DNA from 2 places in the Rossellomorea sp. GQ25 genome. Region 1 is predicted to be linked to the other one. Evidence: riboswitches for the same ligand, from Rfam matches in the RefSeq annotation. Region 1 holds a riboswitch; the other holds the start of a gene.
The links. A riboswitch is a leader RNA that binds a small molecule or an ion and turns the genes downstream of it on or off. The one in region 1 is predicted to bind S-adenosylmethionine.
Positions count from the first base shown of each region.

Region 2: another riboswitch for S-adenosylmethionine. It lies ahead of metK (methionine adenosyltransferase); the one in region 1 lies ahead of AC6CIB_RS02015 (YezD family protein).

Region 1 covers NZ_JCAXEQ010000001.1:365,830-375,718, reverse strand. Annotated here, with positions in the region: gene AC6CIB_RS02045 (DUF3906 family protein) at 1-80, opposite strand, end outside; gene AC6CIB_RS02040 (nitrite/sulfite reductase) at 94-1,704, opposite strand; gene cysC (adenylyl-sulfate kinase) at 1,717-2,319, opposite strand; gene sat (sulfate adenylyltransferase) at 2,333-3,478, opposite strand; gene cysP (sulfate permease) at 3,520-4,584, opposite strand; gene AC6CIB_RS02020 (phosphoadenylyl-sulfate reductase) at 4,600-5,298, opposite strand; gene AC6CIB_RS02015 (YezD family protein) at 5,398-5,553, opposite strand; SAM riboswitch class I at 5,640-5,745, opposite strand; gene AC6CIB_RS02010 (MaoC/PaaZ C-terminal domain-containing protein) at 5,909-6,310, opposite strand; gene AC6CIB_RS02005 (MaoC family dehydratase N-terminal domain-containing protein) at 6,307-6,756, opposite strand; gene fabG (3-oxoacyl-ACP reductase FabG) at 6,778-7,536, opposite strand; gene AC6CIB_RS01995 (acyl-CoA dehydrogenase family protein) at 7,558-8,733, opposite strand; gene AC6CIB_RS01990 (quinone oxidoreductase family protein) at 8,779-9,753, opposite strand; gene AC6CIB_RS01985 (enoyl-CoA hydratase/isomerase family protein) at 9,765-9,889, opposite strand, start outside.
Region 2 covers NZ_JCAXEQ010000009.1:18,029-27,917, forward strand. Annotated here, with positions in the region: gene pckA (phosphoenolpyruvate carboxykinase (ATP)) at 1-1,119, opposite strand, end outside; SAM riboswitch class I at 1,445-1,589, shown strand; gene metK (methionine adenosyltransferase) at 1,801-3,003, shown strand; gene AC6CIB_RS20875 (gamma carbonic anhydrase) at 3,204-3,719, opposite strand; gene AC6CIB_RS20880 (alpha/beta hydrolase) at 3,804-4,607, shown strand; gene tbcS (tetraprenyl-beta-curcumene synthase) at 4,622-5,695, shown strand; gene AC6CIB_RS20890 (immune inhibitor A domain-containing protein) at 6,039-8,417, shown strand; gene AC6CIB_RS20895 (LLM class flavin-dependent oxidoreductase) at 8,534-9,535, shown strand; gene mnmM (tRNA 5-(aminomethyl)-2-thiouridylate-methyltransferase MnmM) at 9,704-9,889, opposite strand, start outside.

The DNA of each region.
Region 1 (9,889 bases):
GCTTTCTCATCTGATTCAGCCGCTACTACGACAATGGTGACAAAGACGTGAGTAGTGACTTCAAATCGATACAAGTTCATCCCCTATGCCTCCTTAAACTTCCTGAAGTAATTGATCTAACGATTCTTGTAGGGGAGCGGTACCAACCCGGTTGATATAGTCAAAAAAGGCTTCTCCCGGTTCTTTTGTTTGTTTAAAATGAAACAGCAATTGCTTTACCACTCCTGTCAGATTGCCGGCCTCCACTTTCCCTTTTAACTTTTCATTCAGTTTTCCACCGTCTTGAAGAGTTCCTCCGACGTATATTTCAAATGCTTCTATCATCTTCTTATCTTTCGTCCTCATTTTAATTCCTTGAAGTCCGATATCCGCGATTTGTCGTTGACCGCATGAATTCGGGCATCCGACCATGTGGATTCTGACAGGGACATCCAATGAAAGTTCCTGATCCAATTGATTGGCGATTTGTCTCATCCGTTCTTTCGTTTCCACTAAAGCGAGATTACAATATTCGATCCCTGTGCATGATACGGAATACCCGATGAACGATAGTGGACTTGTTGAAATGCGATCAAAGATTTTCTCAGAAAGCAAAGCATTAACATGTTCATCTGGTATGTTGGGAATGATGAGATTTTGAGAATTACAGTTTCTCAGTTCGCCATTCCCATATTTCTTGGAAATCCTCGCAAGCTCATACACCTCATCAGAATTTAATCGTCCAACCGGAACATTCAGCCCCACATAATTGAGTCCTTCCTGTTTCTGTGAATGTACACCGTAGAAATATCCTGCATTCCAACCTTCCACGGCCTCAACTCCCGCAGGTAAAAGCTCAACATACTGTAATAGAGTTTCTTTGAATTTCTCAGGACCCCAATCGGCCATTAGGAATTTCAACCGGGCCAAATGTCTTTTCTCCCGATAACCGAAGTCGCGAAAAATCGTGGTGACGGCTATCGCGACTTCCTTCACTTGATGAGGAAGGATGAATACATCCAACTCTTGGGCAAGGAATGGTCTTGCTGCCAATCCTCCACCAACTTTCAGATGGAAGCCGACTTCTTCTTTATCGTCTATCAGCTTTTTCGCGGGAACAAAGGAAACACAATTGATTTCAGCATTCGACGCATTATTGATATTAGCAGAGATTGCTACTTTATATTTTCGTGGTAAATTTGAAAAATCTTCGTTGTGCTGGAAGAAATCATACACTTCTTTCACAATATTTCGTGTATCGAAAAGTTCATCAGGATCGATCCCTGCCAGGGGGTTCCCGACGATATTACGTGTGATATCACCGCATGCACCGGCAGAAGACAATCCGACCTTTTCCAGACGTTTAAAGATGTCGGGAATCTGTTCAATCTTCAACCAGTGAAATTGGATCGCCTGGCGGGTGGTGATGTCATAGACGTCTCTTCCATACTCTTTACAAATGGCAGCAAGTTCCCGTGCCTGATCATAAGTCAGGATGCCCGATGGGACGTTCACTCTCATCATGAAATAGCCGTCTTCCTTTGGTCTTTGTAAATACAAACCTGCCCATTTAAACTTATCCCACTCTTCTTTTGGAATCGAAGAGAAGCCGTTTTCCGCATAGTATGGAATATCTTCAAAGATAGACAACCCGTCTTTCTCCAGTTTCCATTGTTCCGTTTTGTTCAATTTCTCATTTGACTCCCATGATTTTGAATATGCCATGATTTTCTCCCCTTATATAAGTTGTTTTTGCTTCAGTACAGTTAATAAGTACTCCACGCATTCTTCAATTGAATGTTTCTCCGTATCCAGTACCACTTCCGGTTTTTCAGGTGCTTCATAAGGAGCACTGATTCCTGTGAAATGAGTGATTTCCTCTTTACGGGCTTTTTTGTACAAGCCTTTTGGATCGCGCTTTTCACATTCTTCTAATGAACAATGCACATATACTTCAAAAAATTCATCAGTCTCCACTAAATTTCGTACGAGAGCACGGTCTTCCCTGTATGGTGAAATAAAGGCCGTTAGCACAATTTGTCCGCTATCAATGAAAAGTTTGGACACCTCTCCAATTCTCCTGATATTCTCCTTACGATCTTCTTCCTTAAATCCCAAATCATGATTTAATCCATGACGGACATTATCTCCGTCCAGAACATAGACCTGATTTCCTTGTTCGAAAAGGGAGTGAGACAATGCATTGGCGACAGTCGATTTCCCTGAAGCGGATAAACCCGTGAACCATAAAATAAAGCTTTGATGTCCATTTTTTTTTCGTCTCTCCTGTTTCGTTACTGCGGTTTCATGCCATACGATATTTTCTGTTTTTTCACTCAACCCGGGATCCTCCTTAAGACGTTTGTCCAGCTTCTTGTTTTAGACCTCTAATTAACACTTCGATCACTTCAGGGCGACTGAACGTTGAAGGGGGAACTTCCCCGTTACGGAGCATTCCTCTCACTTTTGTCCCTGATAAAATAACGTGATCGGTCTTATCATGAGGACATGTCTTCGTAGTCGCCATCCCTTCGCATCTCTCACAGTAAAAACTATGCTCGAAGCGGAGAGGGATAATCCCTATCTCGTCTTCATTGAACTGATTAAATATTTTCTGCGCATCATAGGTACCATAATAATCGCCAACACCTGCATGATCTCTCCCGACAATAAAATGCGTGCATCCATAATTTTTTCTTACAAGTGCATGAAAGATGGCTTCCCTTGGACCCGCGTACCTCATGGCAGCAGGGAAGACTCCCAAAAACACTCGATCTTTAGGGTAATAGTTCTGTAATAGAACTTTATAGCTCTCCATTCTGATGCCGGCTGAAATATCATCCGCCTTTGTTTCGCCAACCAACGGATTTAAGAAGAGTGCATCCACGGTTTCCAATGCCGTTTTCTGAATATATTCATGGGCCCTGTGAACTGGATTTCTCGTTTGGAAACCGACAATCGTTTTCCATCCCTTTTCCTTAAACAACTTTCTGGTTTCACTTGGGTCAAATGTATACTCGTTGAACGGTTTGGAAAGACGTTTAATAAGGCTGATCTTCCCACCTATATACACATCCCCCCGTTGCAATAATTTCTTGACACCTGGATGATCCGCGTCGGTCGTTCCATATACGAGGAGGGCTTCTTTCTGTTTATCTGGTTCATAAATATCCTCGACTTCTATGAGGCCATATGTTTCTCCCTTATAAACAAGGCGGCTCTTTGAACCTTTCTTTACGTCTCTTGCTTTTTCTTTTGCAATGGGCAGGGTAATCGGGATGCTCCACACACTGCCGTTTCGCAAACGTAATGTTTCCACTACATGTTGATAATCCACTTCGGTCAGGAATCCATTTATAGGGCTGTAAGCACCTATTCCAATGAGTTCTAAATCACTTAACGCGGTTTCGTCTAATGGGATCTCATGGAGAATATCCTCATAGGTTTCTTCTGGTAAATATAATTGAACAAGCGTTCCTCCGTGGGGCTGTAAACTCATCATTTATCCTCCTTAACATATTGTTTTAATCGGAATTAAGATTAAATTCCGCCTCCGTCTTCATGAACGGATCGCCTTTCTTCACTGATCACACGCATGAGGGATAGTGCTCCCACAGTAGCGATAATGACGCTTATTGGAACCACGATCGAATACAGATCGCTATCGATCACGAGCTTTACTAAAAAATATGAAATACTGAGTGAAATCAGGGGAGAGACCACCCATATTTTGACGATTTTTTTGACAATTTTCTTTTGCAGCATATGTTTACCGTTCTTCGCCATCCCCAAGCCAATGATAGAGGACGAAGTAACTTGAGTCAGCGGGATCGGTAATCCATATAGTGAGCTCACCATCACAAGAATCGCTCCTGTAGAGGAAATGAGGATTCCTTCGGCTTTTGAATATTGTGTAATTTTTTTCCCATTTGTTTCAACTACTTTTTTCCCCAGTAAGATAGCTCCGAGGGCAACGAATAAACCACCCAGCCAAATCCCCCGGGAAGGAGACAGTAAATCCGCACCCACTAATGGACCGACGGCGTTGGCTACATTATTCATCCCTGCAGAAAAGGCTTCAAAGAACCCGGCGATAATCAAAAGATACGCAAGCCACCTTTTTTCTAAATGGTAACCTCGCTTTTCCAGTTGTACTAAACCAATGCCGAATACCCATGTAACTACGAAGGCAATGACCGGGACAATTACCCAGAATGACATGATCGTTAATAGTGACTTCACATATAGAACTTGATATGCGACTCCAACGCCTACAACCGCTCCTACCGTTACTTCACTTGTAGACAGCGGGATTCCGATCACATTTGCCAGAAACAAGGATACGGTGGCGGATAACAAAATGATGACCACGATTTTGATGGAGAGTACATGTTCCGGGATAATCCCTGAACTAATGGTTTTAACTACTTCTCCACCACCTAAAACCGCTCCGCTCAGGACACCTGCAGCGCAGATCCATAAAGAATTCTTGATGTTTTTTATTGCTCCTGCACCATATGCAACCCCCATCGATGCTGCCGCTCCGCTGGCACCAATGTTCATAGCGAAGAACAAACTTATGATCAGGGCGAATATTTCAAGCAAAGAATGTCACCTCTTTTAATGAAGACCGCATTCAGTTTTCCCTTTTCCTTTCCATCTTCCGGAGCGGAGATCCTTTATGTCTATGGCTGGAGTTGTACAATGGAAGCATCCGATACTTGGATACCCCTGATCATGAAGTGGATTATAGGATAGGTTATGCTTATGGACATACCTCCAAATCTCCTTCCAGGTCCAGTGAATTAAAGGACAAATTTTAACTGATTGGAACTTGTCATCCTTATTGATGAATTCAACCTGACTTCTTGTAGGTGATTGTTCTCTTCTTAATCCTGAAATCCAGGCATTCCCTTTGGATAAGGAATCTTGTAAAGGGTCAAGCTTTCGAATTTGACAGCATTGGTTCGGGTTTCTCTCCCACAACTTATCTCCATATGTTACTGCTTGCTCTTGGAGCGTTAATTCAGGCTTTTTCATATGAATGGTGATACCAGGATATTTCTCCTTCACCTTTTCAATCGTTTCATAGGTTTCCTTGAAATGAACACCTGTATCAAGAAATACTATGGTTGCTTTCGGTTGTACTTTGGTTAGGAGATCGATTAATACGATCCCTTCTATGCCAAAACTGCATGCATATACGACACTTTCACCATAATGGTCATACGCCCACTCAAGGACGTTTAACGCTCCTTTATAGACCGGATCAATTTCAAATTGGATGGATGGTTTTTTCCAAGTTTGATAGGTTAACATGATACACCCCTTTCCCGCTCATCCAAACAAAAAGAGGCGATAACAAGATATAGGGATTTCCTTTATCTGTGTTATGCGCCTCTAGTTTGTCTAGTCAGCTTATTTAATTCGCACTTTCTCGTTTTTCTCCAATTGAATGACTTTACCGTCCTGAACCACAATGGTAATCGATCCAAAACTCATCGTCTTCAACATTGAAGTGATCTTCTCGACTACTACATCATTCTCTGCTTCTTGATTTTTTTCTTTAGCCACATGATTCCCCCCATTTTCATCTTATCCAGAAAAATCATGAATGAAAAAAACAACCCTCCATTTTGGAAAGTTGTTCAGGTAAGGATACCTTATCTTCCAAAATGACTTCACATTTTGCTGGAATTAGCACCTTACATAACGTAGGTTGCTGGGCTTCGCGGGGCCAGATCCCTCCACCACTCTGGATAAGAGTTATTAATTTTAATATTCTAAATAATATCATATTCTACAGAGAAGTCAACCCGAGTTTTTCGATCGGATTTATGTCTTTTGACTTATTTTTTTCAAAAAGCTTAATTCTCTTTATTTCTATTCGCTTTATAAACGCTATAGGACACTATTTTCATCTGAATGATCAAAATAATTGAAACATCAATTTACCTTCGATCACTTTCTTCTGATCCTGGTTGACGGCATAGACGTTAAAATGCAAGAGATTATCCTGTTTTTTTGATACTTCTGCAATCAATGTAATGACATCGTCCAAGAAAACCATCCCTTTAAAGCGGACGGTGTACTCTTTGATAAATCCTTCTTCATAATGATCACTAAAAAGCTTGGAGATATTGCCCATTGTCCACATGCCATGAGCAATGATTCCTGGAAGCCCCAGTTTAAGGGCTTCCTCATCGATCGTATGAATGGGGTTATAATCCCCCGATGCTCCTGCATATTTGATTAAGTCGATTCTCGAGACTGGAGCTAATTCAACAAAGGGAAGGGTTTCATCTATAGTAAGGGATGATAGTTTAGTCATTTTCCCAACCTCTCTCTAACCGTTTCAGTGATAATGACAATCGCCTCAGAGGTGAAAATCCTATTCCCTCCAGAATCTTCACCGATGTCTTCTATCACAAGAAAACCAAGTGTTCCACCCGATCCTTTCCGCTCATAGTAATCTTTTATCTCCGTATAACACTGAATCCTTTCCCCGACCTTCAGTGGTCTTTCATAGTGAAAAGATTGTTCCCCATGAATTAACCCGACGTTCGGTAAATGAAAACCTTCAATCGTTCCGTAGTCGAACACTCTAGGAAAAGTGGGGGGAGCGATATTCCCCCTGTATCTAGACCGTTTACCTGCTTCTTCATCCACATAAATGGGACGTGGATCACCGATGGCTTCGGCAAACTTACGGACCGCTCCATTTTCAACACAATTTTCTATGGAAGTTGAACGTTTACCAATATAAGATTGAAACATATCCTTCACCTCTTTCTCCCTTTAGGCTTTCGGCCCTCCAGCTACGTAGAGGACTTGTCCATTAACGAATGACGATCTTTCATCCGCAAAAAACGCCACTGCATTCGCTATATCTTCCGGCTGCCCGCTTCTTCCTACAGGAATTCCTTGAAGACTCGCTTCCACCAGTTGTTCAAAGGTAATCCCGATTCGCTTCGCCGTTTCTCTAGTCATTTCCGTTTCTATGAATCCGGGGGCTACTGCATTGGTCGTAATCCCCAGAGGACCAAGCTCTATTGCCAAAGTTTTCGTTAAGCCTTGAAGACCTGCTTTAGCCGTAGCGTAATTTGCCTGTCCCCGGTTACCAAGTGCAGATGTAGAAGAGATATTAATCATACGGCCATACCTGTTCTTCACCATATAACCTTGCGCTGCTTTCGCTACGTTAAATGATCCTTTCAAATGCACATCCATGACCGTTTGCCAATCTGTATCGGTCATTTTAAATAGCAGGTTGTCTCTGATGACTCCTGCATTGTTGACGACTATATCAACGGAGCCGAAAGTTTCAAAGACTTCGTTGACGGCCTCTTCTACTTCCTTGAATTCTATTACATTCGCAACTCTTATAAATATTTTATACTCTCCCAATTCCTTACTGACTTCCATCAGTGCCTCTTCATTCACGTCAATGATGGCAACCTTTGCCCCTTCTTCTGCAAAGAGCTTGGCAATCGCTTTACCGATCCCCCGACTCCCGCCTGTTACTAAAGCTACTTTCCCTCTGAATCTTTCACCCATTCACAATACCTCCCTATCGCTTTAAACAAATTGACCCACTTTCACATGCCCTTTTAATAGATTCCGTGAAATGATCAGTTTTTGAATTTCATCAGTACCATCATAAATCCGCCACAATCTTGCTTCACGATACCAGCGTTCAACGGGAAGCTCTCTTGTGTAGCCCATCCCTCCGTGAATCTGAAGGACCCGGTCCACTACCCTATTTCCCATGTTCGATCCGTACAGTTTGGCAATCGATGCAACATGGCGATTATCTTCTCCTTGGTCCAGCGTGAATGCTGCATTTAATACAAGCCACCTGGCTGCTTCAATTTCCACGGCAGAATCAGCGATCTGCCATTGAATCGCCTGTCGATCCGCGATTGGCTTTCCAAATGTCTCTCTTTCCTTTGAATAGTCAATCGCCATTTGCAGTAAACGTTCGGCTGCGCCTACTGCTTGTGCACCCACAATCCAGCGTGCGAACCCGATCCATTCCAGGCCCAGATTGTAACCACCATCGATTTCGCCGAGAATATTTTCTTCAGGAACCCGCACGTCATCAAAAAACAGACTGGCCGGTCCCCATTCCCCCATGGTATGAATGTATTCAGATGTCCACCCCATACTTCGATCGGCAATAAAACAGGTTACTCCTTCCCGACCCGTTCGCCGATGCTTTTCCTTATCGGTCACCGCCATGACCATGACAAAATCTGCTTCATTTCCGCCTGTAATAAAGGTTTTTTCACCATTTAACACCCACTCATTTCCATCCTTCACTGCGGTCATCCGAATGTTTTGAGTATCAGATCCAGCTCCCGGTTCCGTCATGGCAAAGCAGGACTTTTTCTCTCCGTTTATCGTGGGGATCAAATAGTTCCTTTTCTGTTCTTCGTTGGCATAGTATAGGATGTTATCTGCATAACCACCGAAACTGAAAGGCACAAAGGTTTTGGAGATTTCCATATAAACAATGGCCATCATCATTTGCCCGAGGTCCGCTCCGCCGTATTCTTCTGGTGTATTGATACCCCAGAACCCTGCTTCCTTTGCTTTTAACTGCAAATCTTTTCTTTTTTCCGGGGAAAGACTTGGTTTTCCTTCCCGTTCATTTCTTAGCACTTCATTTTCTAAAGGTATTAATTCTTTCTCAACAAATTTACGGATGGTTTTTTGAATCATCCTTTGTTCATCTGATAACCGTAAGTTCATCCCGGTTCCCCCTTATAAGATGGATCGTATACTAACTAGTTATTATTATGGCTGCAGGATTACCTTCCCTACCGTTTTTCTTGCTTGCATGAGTGTATGAACCAAAGCTGCTTCTTCTAAAGGAAATACATGACCAACCGTTACTTTCAATTCACCGGACGCGACATAATGAAAGATTTCATGAAGGGTTTTCTGGGTTAGTTCAGCATCTCTCATTAGAGGAGGGAGAAAGAACCCGATAACAGATTGATTTTTTGCCATCAAAGAAGAGGGATAAAATCTGCTCTGCTCCCCGCTTGCTACTCCATATATGACCATTCTTCCAAAATAGTCGAGACATTTTAACGTTTTATAGAAAATGTCACCGCCAGCCATCTCCAATGCCAGGTTTACACCCTTTCCATTTGTAGCTTCCAGAATTTCTGCTTCCCAGCCATCTTGAGTGTAGTTGACTAATACATCTGCCCCCATGGCCCCTGCAAGACTTAATTTTTCTTCTGTACTGGCTGTAGCAATTACCTTACCTGCACCAAAACGTTTTGCCAGTTGCACGGCAAGCAGGCCAACGCCACCAGCAGCTGCATGAATGAGGACGGCTTCTCCCTGCTGCAATTTCCCCAATGTTTTCAAAATATGATAAGCACTTAAACCTTGAACCGGGATGGCGGCCGCTTCTTTGAAATCCAATCCATATGGCAAGGGGATCACCGAACGCTCATCTGTCAGGGCAAATTCTGCATAACCTCCGGAATCCATCATGGCTACAACCCGGTCTCCTCTTTTCACCCTCGTCACGTCTTCTCCCACTTCTGTTACAATTCCTGCCACTTCGGCACCTGGAATGTATGGTAGAGTGGTTTTCACCACATATTGCCCCTCACGACGAGCCGTATCAGCATAATTGACTGCAGATGCATGAACTTCAATTACGACTTCTCTCCCTCGAGGCAATGGAATATCAATCTCCACATTTTCTAAAACATTGGGACCTCCGAACTCTTTGAACTGAATCGCTTTCATTCTAACGCCTCCTATATTCCTGAAAAATATGGTCTTCTTTTTTCTTTAAACGCTGAAACTCCCTCAGCATGATCTTCAGTTGCAATCATCAATGTTTGTGTGATTCGTTCTTGTTCAAGTATCTCATCCAATGATG
Region 2 (9,889 bases), on a different contig from region 1:
TGTGTATCCGCTCAAGAAGTGGTACATTGCCTGTTCTTTCGTCAGTTTGCTGATTGGAGGTAATACCCCGAATGCATCTGCGGTTAAGAATACAATGGTATTTGGATGTCCTGCAACACTTGGTTCAATGATGTTTTCCATCGCTTGAAGAGAGTACGCAGCACGGGTATTTTCTGTTAAAGTGTTGTCCTCATAATCAGGGATGCGGGAATTGTCATCGAGAACCACATTTTCAAGGACAGAACCAAAACGGATCGCATCAAAGATTTGTGGCTCCTTTTCACGTGTCAGACCAATACACTTAGCGTAGCAGCCGCCTTCGATATTGAATACACCGTTCGGAGACCATCCGTGCTCATCATCGCCGATTAAACGACGGTTTGGATCTGCGGACAATGTTGTTTTTCCTGTGCCGGATAAACCGAAGAACAATGCCACATCTCCTTCACGTCCGACATTTGAAGAACAGTGCATGGAAAGGATATCGGATTCGGGAAGCACGTAGTTCATGACAGAGAAGATCGATTTCTTCATTTCACCTGCATACTCAGTTCCGCCAATTAAGACAATTCTTCTTTCAAATGATACAATGATAAATGTTTCAGAGTGAGTTCCGTCTACTGCTGGATCTGCCTTGAAGTTCGGGGCAGAAACGACGGTGAATTCTGATTGATGACCCTTTAGCTCTTCTTGTGTAGGGCGAATGAATAATTGGTGAGCGAAAAGATTATGCCAAGCGAATTCGTTGATCACTTGAATCGGTAGTCTATGTTTTGGGTCAGCACCTGCGAACCCTTTAAATGAAAATACTTCTTCTTTTTCTTTTAAGTAATCTAATACTTTTGTATATAGTTTATCGAATGATTCTGAAGAGATTGGTTGATTGACAGAACCCCACTCAATCTTATCCTTCGTGGATGGTTCTTCTACAATGAATTTATCCTTAGGAGAGCGTCCTGTGTATTTACCAGTTTCTGCTCTGACTGCACCTGATGATGTTAAAACGCCTTCATTTCGTTGAAGGACTTTTTCAACTAGTTGGGAAACAGATAATTGTTCCTGAATGTTTTGACCGTTAAGTAATTCTGTTAATTCATTAGACATGCTCACTGAATTCATTAGAACCCTTCCTTTATATAAATTTAATGATCTCGTTTGCTTCACAAAAATAGTATAACACAATTGAACCATTAGTCTATACTATTTATTCAATTTTATAATGTGTCTTCATATTGTCACATTTTTCGTCCAAATATAGCTTGTATCTTCTTATATATATGTAAAAAATATCATAATGTTTAGCCTCATTACCTAATTAGGTTATTTTATGAGGACAAGTTAGGTTGGAATCATGAAAGGAGTAAGCTTGAATGGTTAAACATGTCACTCGAAAAAAAGTTGACACCCTTTGTCCTAAACGTTATCATTGTTCCTTGAACGGATACTCTTATCCTGAGCTGGTGGAGGGAGCAGACCCTATGAAACCCAGCAACCTGCTAAATAGTGAATGGATCCTTTCTGTCTGAAACGATCCGATTAAGCGAAGGTGCTAAACTGAGGCAAGGTCTATGAACCTTGAACGATAAGAGAGAAAAGGCGCGGCTATGATCTGAAACCTTTCCTCTAATGCTTTTTTCGGGGAAGGGTTTTTTCTGTTTATAGTGGATCAAATGCACATAATTCATGATTTTCTTATAAAAAATTCATGTTTACTTCATACTACTTAGGGAAATGAGTACCGTATCTGTTTAATGTTTTGTTAGACCAAAGTCTAGCAATTACGCTTAAGGAGGAACCTTGATGTCAACTAAACGTCGTCTGTTTACATCTGAGTCCGTAACCGAAGGACATCCAGATAAAATTTGTGACCAAATCTCTGATTCAATTCTTGATGCAATTCTTACAAATGATCCGAATGCTCGTGTAGCATGTGAAACCTCTGTTACGACGGGTCTTGTTCTTGTTGCAGGTGAAATTACAACGAGTACATATGTCGATATTCCAAAAATCGTTCGTGAAACGATCCGTGAAATTGGCTACACTCGTGCAAAATATGGCTTTGATGCTGAAACATGTGCCGTATTAACATCCATCGATGAGCAATCTGCTGATATCGCTCAAGGTGTAGATCAGGCACTTGAAGCCCGTGAAGGTCAAATGACAGATGAAGAAATCGATGCAATCGGTGCAGGTGACCAGGGGTTAATGTTTGGGTTCGCTTGTAATGAAACGAAAGAGCTTATGCCTCTTCCGATTTCCCTTGCACACAAAATCTCCCGTCGTTTAACAGAAGTTCGTAAAGAAGAGATCCTTCCTTACCTGCGTCCCGATGGAAAAACTCAAGTAACGGTTGAATATGATGAAAACGATAAGCCGGTTCGTATTGACACGATCGTTATCTCAACTCAGCATCACCCTGAAGTGACGCTTGAGCAAATCCAACGTAACTTAAAAGAATATGTCATCGACCCTGTTGTACCGAAAGAACTGATCGATGAGCAAACAAAATACTTCATCAACCCAACTGGTCGTTTCGTTATCGGCGGTCCACAAGGTGATGCAGGGTTAACAGGCCGTAAAATCATCGTTGACACATACGGCGGATACGCTCGTCACGGTGGCGGTGCATTCTCTGGTAAGGATGCAACGAAAGTGGACCGTTCAGCGGCTTATGCAGCACGTTATGTAGCGAAGAACATTGTGGCAGCTGGTTTAGCTGAAAAATGTGAAGTTCAATTAGCGTATGCGATTGGGGTTGCTCAACCGGTATCCATCTCCGTTGATACATTTGGAACAGGAAAAGTATCAGAAGACGTACTAATTGATGTTGTTCGCAATAATTTTGACCTGCGTCCTGCAGGAATCATCAAAATGCTGGACCTTCGTCGTCCGATCTACAAGCAGACAGCTGCTTACGGACACTTTGGCCGTAACGATATTGATCTTCCTTGGGAGCGTACAAACAAAGCAGAAGCATTAAAAGCGGAAGCGTTAAGCGAATAAGGAAAGATAGAGATAGAAGGGACCAACACTTTTTTAGGGTGTTGGTCTTTTTGGCAATTTCGGATTTGGCGAAGCTTGTTGGTTCGTGTCGAATGTCAGATGAACCCTAAGTAGAAGATCCACCCCTTTTTTCCCCAGTCACACATGAAAAAATTCCATGAGTAATCTAATGAAGGTTGGGGTATCCCAAGTATAGGATATTAAAATGGTTTGATGCTTTTATAATATTGTCCTTTTTCTGCGTATTCTTTCGAAATTCGCTTCATTTCGCTAATATCATGTTCATTTAACTCTCTCACTACTTTTGCTGGACGACCGAATGCCAGCGTGTTGGGAGGAATGACTTTCCCTTGTGGAACAAGGCTTCCCGCCCCAATAAATGCTCCTTCACCAATTTCAGCATTATCGAGAATGATCGACCCCATTCCGATTAGAGCTTTTTTTCGGATTTTGCAGCTATGTAGAATCACTCCATGACCTATGGTTACTTCATCTTCAAGAATAAGAGGGTTATTTGGACTCTGATGAAGCATGGAATTATCCTGTATATTTACTTTATTACCGATTTTTGTTGGAGCCACATCCCCTCTGATGACGGTGTTAAACCAGATGCTGGACTCTTCACCGATCTCCACATCCCCGGAGATGGTCACATAATCGGCAATGTATGCCGAGTGAGCGATGATTGGTTTTTTATCATAATATGGATAGAGCATTTTTTACTACCCCTTTCAATAATATTTACTATAATAATGGTAGCAGAATTCATTCACATAGAGAACTATTAAGGAGGAATTGCCATGTGGAAATGGGAAACAGATCAAGAAGCAAAGGCAGTCATCGTTATCATTCATGGAGCAATGGAGCATCATGGTCGGTACGGTTGGCTCATTGAAATGTGGCGTGCAGCAGGCTATCATGTCATCATGGGGGATTTACCGGGTCAGGGTATGACATCGAGAAGTAAAAGAGGACATATTGATGCGTTTGATGAATATATAGTGGAAGTGAAAGATTGGGTACAGGCAGCTTATCAATTTGAATTGCCTGTATTTGTGATTGGACATAGTATGGGTGGGCTTGTTGCGGTTCGTATGCTTCAGGAAACCCATGTAAACCTGGCAGGTGTGATATTGTCCTCGCCTTGTTTAGGCTTGGTTACGACCCCGTCAAGACCGATCGAGCTCTTGTCTTACGGTTTGAATAAGATCGCTCCCATGGTGAAGTTTCCATCAGGATTAACGATCGATATGGCAACGAGAAATGCAGATGTACGTGAAATTGACAGCAACGATTCACTCTATATCACCAAGGTGTCTGTCCGTTGGTACAGGGAACTCTCCCAAGCGATAAAACTGGCTTTTGTAAACCTGGAAAAAATGCCAGACGTCCCTCTGTTGGTGTTGCAGGCTGGTGACGACAAAATCGTCGATAAAAAAGCAGTGAAAAAATGGTTCAACGAACTGTCTTTATCTGAAATGCATTACAAAGAGTGGCCGAAATGCTATCATGAAATCTATAATGAACCAGAAAGAGAAGATATCTTTGAATACTCCAAGATCTTCATTGAAAGTCGTTTGAAAGCGCTAGGATACATTTTGTAAAAGAGGTGGTATAGGTGTCGATCCCAAGTGATCCCTTTTCGTTAATGACAAGAGTATACCGAAATGTTTTTCCGATTGTTCATAAAGAATTAGATGAGTGGAAGAGGCGGGCAGAAGCGATCCCCAATCAGGAATTAAGAAGTCAGGCCCTTGCCAGTATCGAGCATAAAACGTTTCACTGTGAAGGTGGATCAATCCTTTCCCTGCTGGCACTGGACCAAAAAGAAGACACGATTCGATTTATCGTCGCCTATCAAACGATAAGCGATTATTTGGATAATCTGTGTGATCGAAGCGTTTCCCTGGATCCAGATGATTTTGCCCTTCTTCATCAATCCATGAAAGACGCCCTAACGGTGGGTGCAGTGCCTGTCAATTACTATGCTTTAAGGACCGATCAGGATGATGGGGGGTATCTGAGTGATTTAGTGCTTACCTGTCAGTCCGTTCTTGAAGCATTACATCACTATGACAGCATCAAAAAGGATCTTATCCTGCTTTGTGAATACTACTGCGACTTGCAGATACATAAACATGTAAAAAAAGAAGAAAGAGTAGGAAGGCTGCAGAATTGGTTTGAAACTCACCGTTCGAACCTTCCCGAAATGAACTGGTACGAGTTTTCCGCCTGCTCCGGATCGACACTTGGCATTTTCTGTTTAGTGTCATACGCGTGCCGAAGCGATTTTCAGCCATCTTATACAGAAAAAATCAAACATGGATATTTTCCATACATTCAAGGTTTACACATTCTTCTTGATTATTTCATCGATCAGGATGAGGACCATGAGGGGGGAGACCTGAACTTCTGCTTCTATTACGAGGATGATGAGCATTTAAAAGAGCGTCTGCTTCATTTCCTTCAGAAAGCCGACGAACACACCCATGAACTGCCCCATGCCCATTTTCACCGCCTGATCAACAAAGGACTCATCGGCGTCTACCTGTCAGACGACAAGGCAAACAAACAAGAAAAAGTACAATCCTTCTCCAAACAATTCATCGCACAAGCCGGCTGGATCACCAGATTCTTCTACATCAACGGAAAAATCTACCGTAAATGGAGAAATCGCAAAAAAACATCCTGAAAAAGAGGGACGGACCTTCGAAACTAGTTTCGAAGGTCCGTCCCTCTTTTTGTCTGTTTTATCAAACTATAGTCGGGTGAAGGAATACTAAATTCGACCTTAAATACCATAATTATACAAATATTAACCGCTTACATCTTTCGATTTATGATAATTTACCCATTTTACAATCAGTAGAATATCATACTATTTACCTAAAAATATATTATTTCGTCATACTAAATAACTAATATATTCTGAAAATATTTACTTTTCAGAATAATGGAGTATATTTTAATTAGTGTAAAAATTTAGTACATAAAAAGAGGGGGAAACGTTTTTGAAATCTCGTAAAGTATTATCGATGGCCATGGTTGCGGCATTAAGTGTAGGGGCATTTGCTGTACCTGCATCAGCTGCAACCACAGTGCCTGAGAATGTGTTAGCGAAGCCAACGGTGAAACATGATCATATACATGGAGGGCCTTTTGATTTAGGCATTGCGAATGACGAACGCCTGATTGAAATGCTGAAAGATGAAGGCAAGATTAAGCAAAATGCGACACCTGCTGAAGCGGAGAAAGCATTGCAAAAGTTCCTGAAAGCGAAAGCGGATTCTGCTGAAAAAGAAGCAGGAGAAGGAGAACTAGAAGGTGAAGAATCAGAAGCGAAGGTTAAGCTTCAAAAAGAAATGAAGAATAACAGCTTGACTTCAGGTAAGGGAAATAAGCTTGGACAAGCTAAGAAGAATGCACCAGCTTCTGTAGAAGAAGAAGCGTATGACGGTGAAATGCGTACGGATAAGGTATTGGTTCTTTTAGTTGATTATCCTGACAGAGAGCATAATAACATGAAACCTGAGGAAACGGACATGTATTATGAAGGTGAAGATGCTTATTCCCGTGAGCATTATCAAGATATGTTGTTTGGTACAGGTGGTTGGACAGGTCCAGACGGTAAAACATATGTATCGATGAAGCAATATTATGAACAGCAGTCAGGTGGAAGCTATTCTGTTGAAGGTGAAGTTGCCGGGTGGTATACAGCAAGTAAGCCTGCAGCAGCATATGGTGGAAATGATCCACAGCCTGACGGAAGTGATGTAAATGCACGAGGTCTTGTAAAAGAAGCTTTAGCAGCAGCAGCGGCAGATCCAAACGTAAACATTTCCGACTATGACCAATGGGATCGTTATGACCTTGATGGAGATGGTAACTATCTTGAGGCAGACGGTCTGGTTGACCACTTAATGGTTATTCACTCAGGTGTGGGTGAAGAAGCTGGTGGAGGAGAATTAGGATCTGATGCAATCTGGTCTCATCGCTGGAATCTTGGTGGGGTTCATGCTCTTCCAGGAACTGAAGCAACAGTTCCATATTGGGGTGGAGCGATGGCTGCTTATGATTACACCATCGAACCTGAGGACGGTGCAGTTGGAGTCATGGCCCACGAATTCGGGCATGACCTGGGTCTTCCTGATGAATACGATACTCAGTACACTGGTACAGGTGAACCGGTAAGCTACTGGTCCATCATGGCAAGCGGCAGCTGGGCCGGGGATATTCCTGGTACTCAGCCTACAGGGTTCAGTCCTTATATGAAGGAAATGCTTCAAGAATCAGCGGTTGTTGATATTACCGGGACAAAAGGTAATTGGTTAACGGGTACTGAAGTGAACGTTGATGATGTTGATGGAAAAGGGTTCGAAGTTCTTCTTGACGAAGCAAACACAAAAGGAACAAACAACGACGTAGTGAAAGTAAATCTTCCTCAAAAAGAAACAGTCATCAATGAGCCTGCAAGTGGTGAAAAAGAGTACTTCTCAGGAAGTGCAGATGACTTACACAATTATTTAACTACTACTGTGGATTTAACGAATGCAACATCTGCAGCGTTCAATTTCAAAGCTTGGTATGACATTGAAACGGACTGGGATTATGCATATGTAACGGTTAACGGTGAGCCTGTTGCGAGTGGCATTACTACTAATACAAATCCTAACGACTCTAATCTTGGAAATGGAATCACGGGTTCTTCTAACGGATGGATTGACGCTTCTTTCGACCTTTCAGCTTATGCTGGTCAGGAAGTTGAAGTTGCCATTGAGTATGTAACAGATGCTGCCGTTTCAAATCCTGGCCTTTATGCAGACGATCTTTCTGTAGTGGTGGATGGAGAAGAAGTATTGTTTGATGACGCTGAAGGCGATGCTAAATTTAGTCTAGACGGATTCACTGAGGACGACGGTATCAAACGCTCCGACCATTACTACCTACTGGAATGGCGCAGCCACAATGGTGTAGATGAAGGTCTGGCCAACATCCGCCGTGGTGCAAGCTTAATGAAATATGATGGTGGTCTAGTAGTATGGTACGTTGACAAACAATTCAGCGAAAACTGGACAGGAGCTCATCCTGGAGATGGATTCGTTGGAGTTGTCGACGCAGACCAAAAGACAAACTATTGGAGCGACGGTACAGCTGGATCGACCCGTTACCAGGTTCACGATGCTGCATTCAGCCTGAATAAGTCCGAGAAAATGTTCTTAGATTATTCTGATATTACTGGTATCACAATGAAAGACAACCACACTGCACGTAACCCATTATTTGACGACAGTGCGGATTACAGCAACAAAGGTATGGTAGACGCTGGACGTAACGTACCGAATTACGGATTAAAATTCCGTGTGGTAGGCCAAAGTGCTGACGGTACTGTAGGTAAGGTATTACTGTACAAATAATTCAAACCATTAAAGGGTGACTGCCATCTCGGCCGTCACCCTTTAAGCATGTTAGTGGACATTTTTTACTACTGAATTGATAATAATACTCACATCAATTAAAGGAGATGTCCATTTTGACTATCAAGTTAAGCGTATTAGATCAGTCACCCATTTCAGAAGGAATGAGCCCACAAGAGGCTTTAAATCATACAGTAAAATTAGCACAACATACCGAGAAATTAGGGTTTGAACGTTTCTGGGTATCAGAACATCATGATTCAACGGGTCTTGCGGGTTCCTCACCGGAGGTATTGATCGCTCACCTGGTACAGAATACGTCAAGAATCCGTGTCGGTTCGGGAGGGGTCATGCTTCCTCATTACTCTTCATATAAAGTAGCGGAGAACTTCCGATTGCTTGAAGCGCTGAATCCGAATCGGATTGACCTAGGTTTGGGTAGGGCACCTGGCGGAATGCCGATGGCAACGATGGCCCTGCACGACGGGAAGCCGAGGGACGTCAATCGATATCCTGAACAAATCGATGATCTGCTGGGGTATTTAACCGATTCAATACCGGATACTCATCCTTATCAAGGATTAACGGCAGCCCCGATGATCGAAACGATGCCGGAAGTTTGGATGCTCGGCTCAAGTCCGTCCAGTGCGATGCTGGCAGCACAAAAAGGATTACCTTATACCTTTGCCCAGTTTATTAACGGGGAGGGCGGCGCTCAATATACACAGGCTTACAGAAATAACTTTGTTCCTTCCGAGTATTTGAAGGAGCCCAAAAACATCGTAGCCGTGTTTGCCATCTGTGCTGAAACGGATGAAGAAGCAGAAAGAGTCGCATCCAGCATAGACTTAGCGATCTTAATGATTGAACAAGGCATGCGTTCAAACGGGACACCAAGTCCTGAAAAAGCGGCAGCTTATCAGTACACGCCATTTGAAGAAATGAGAGTTCGTGAAAATCGCAAACGCATGGTCGTGGGAAATCCTAAAAAAGTGAAAGAACAACTACTTTCACTAAGTGAACAGTACCAAACAGATGAAATCATGCTCGTCAGCATCACATACGACTTCCAGGACAAGCTCAAATCATTCGAATTAATCGCAAACGAACTGTTATAAAAATAGGGACGGACCTCGAAAAGGTCCGTCCCTATTTTTTATTGGCCAGCTTCAGGGCTTAGAGGTTCGAGGTCATAAGCCAAACTCACCAAAAAGGTAAAAACCAGCCTTTTCGGCAAGTTCAGCTTACGCTTGTCGCCTCTAGGCAAAGCTCTTCCGCTTTTCTATTTATCTTTTCTCCAATGCCACAATAAATGGAGGATTGTTTAGTTGGTTCATGAATTGATAGCGAAGGACGTGGACGTAGTTTTGGTCCAGTTTTTCCACGTAGCGAAGGATATAATCCCGTTCTACCGCTCCTTCCGGGTGCCCGTGATAAATGACAAGGACGAGGATCCCTTCAGGTGCCATCAT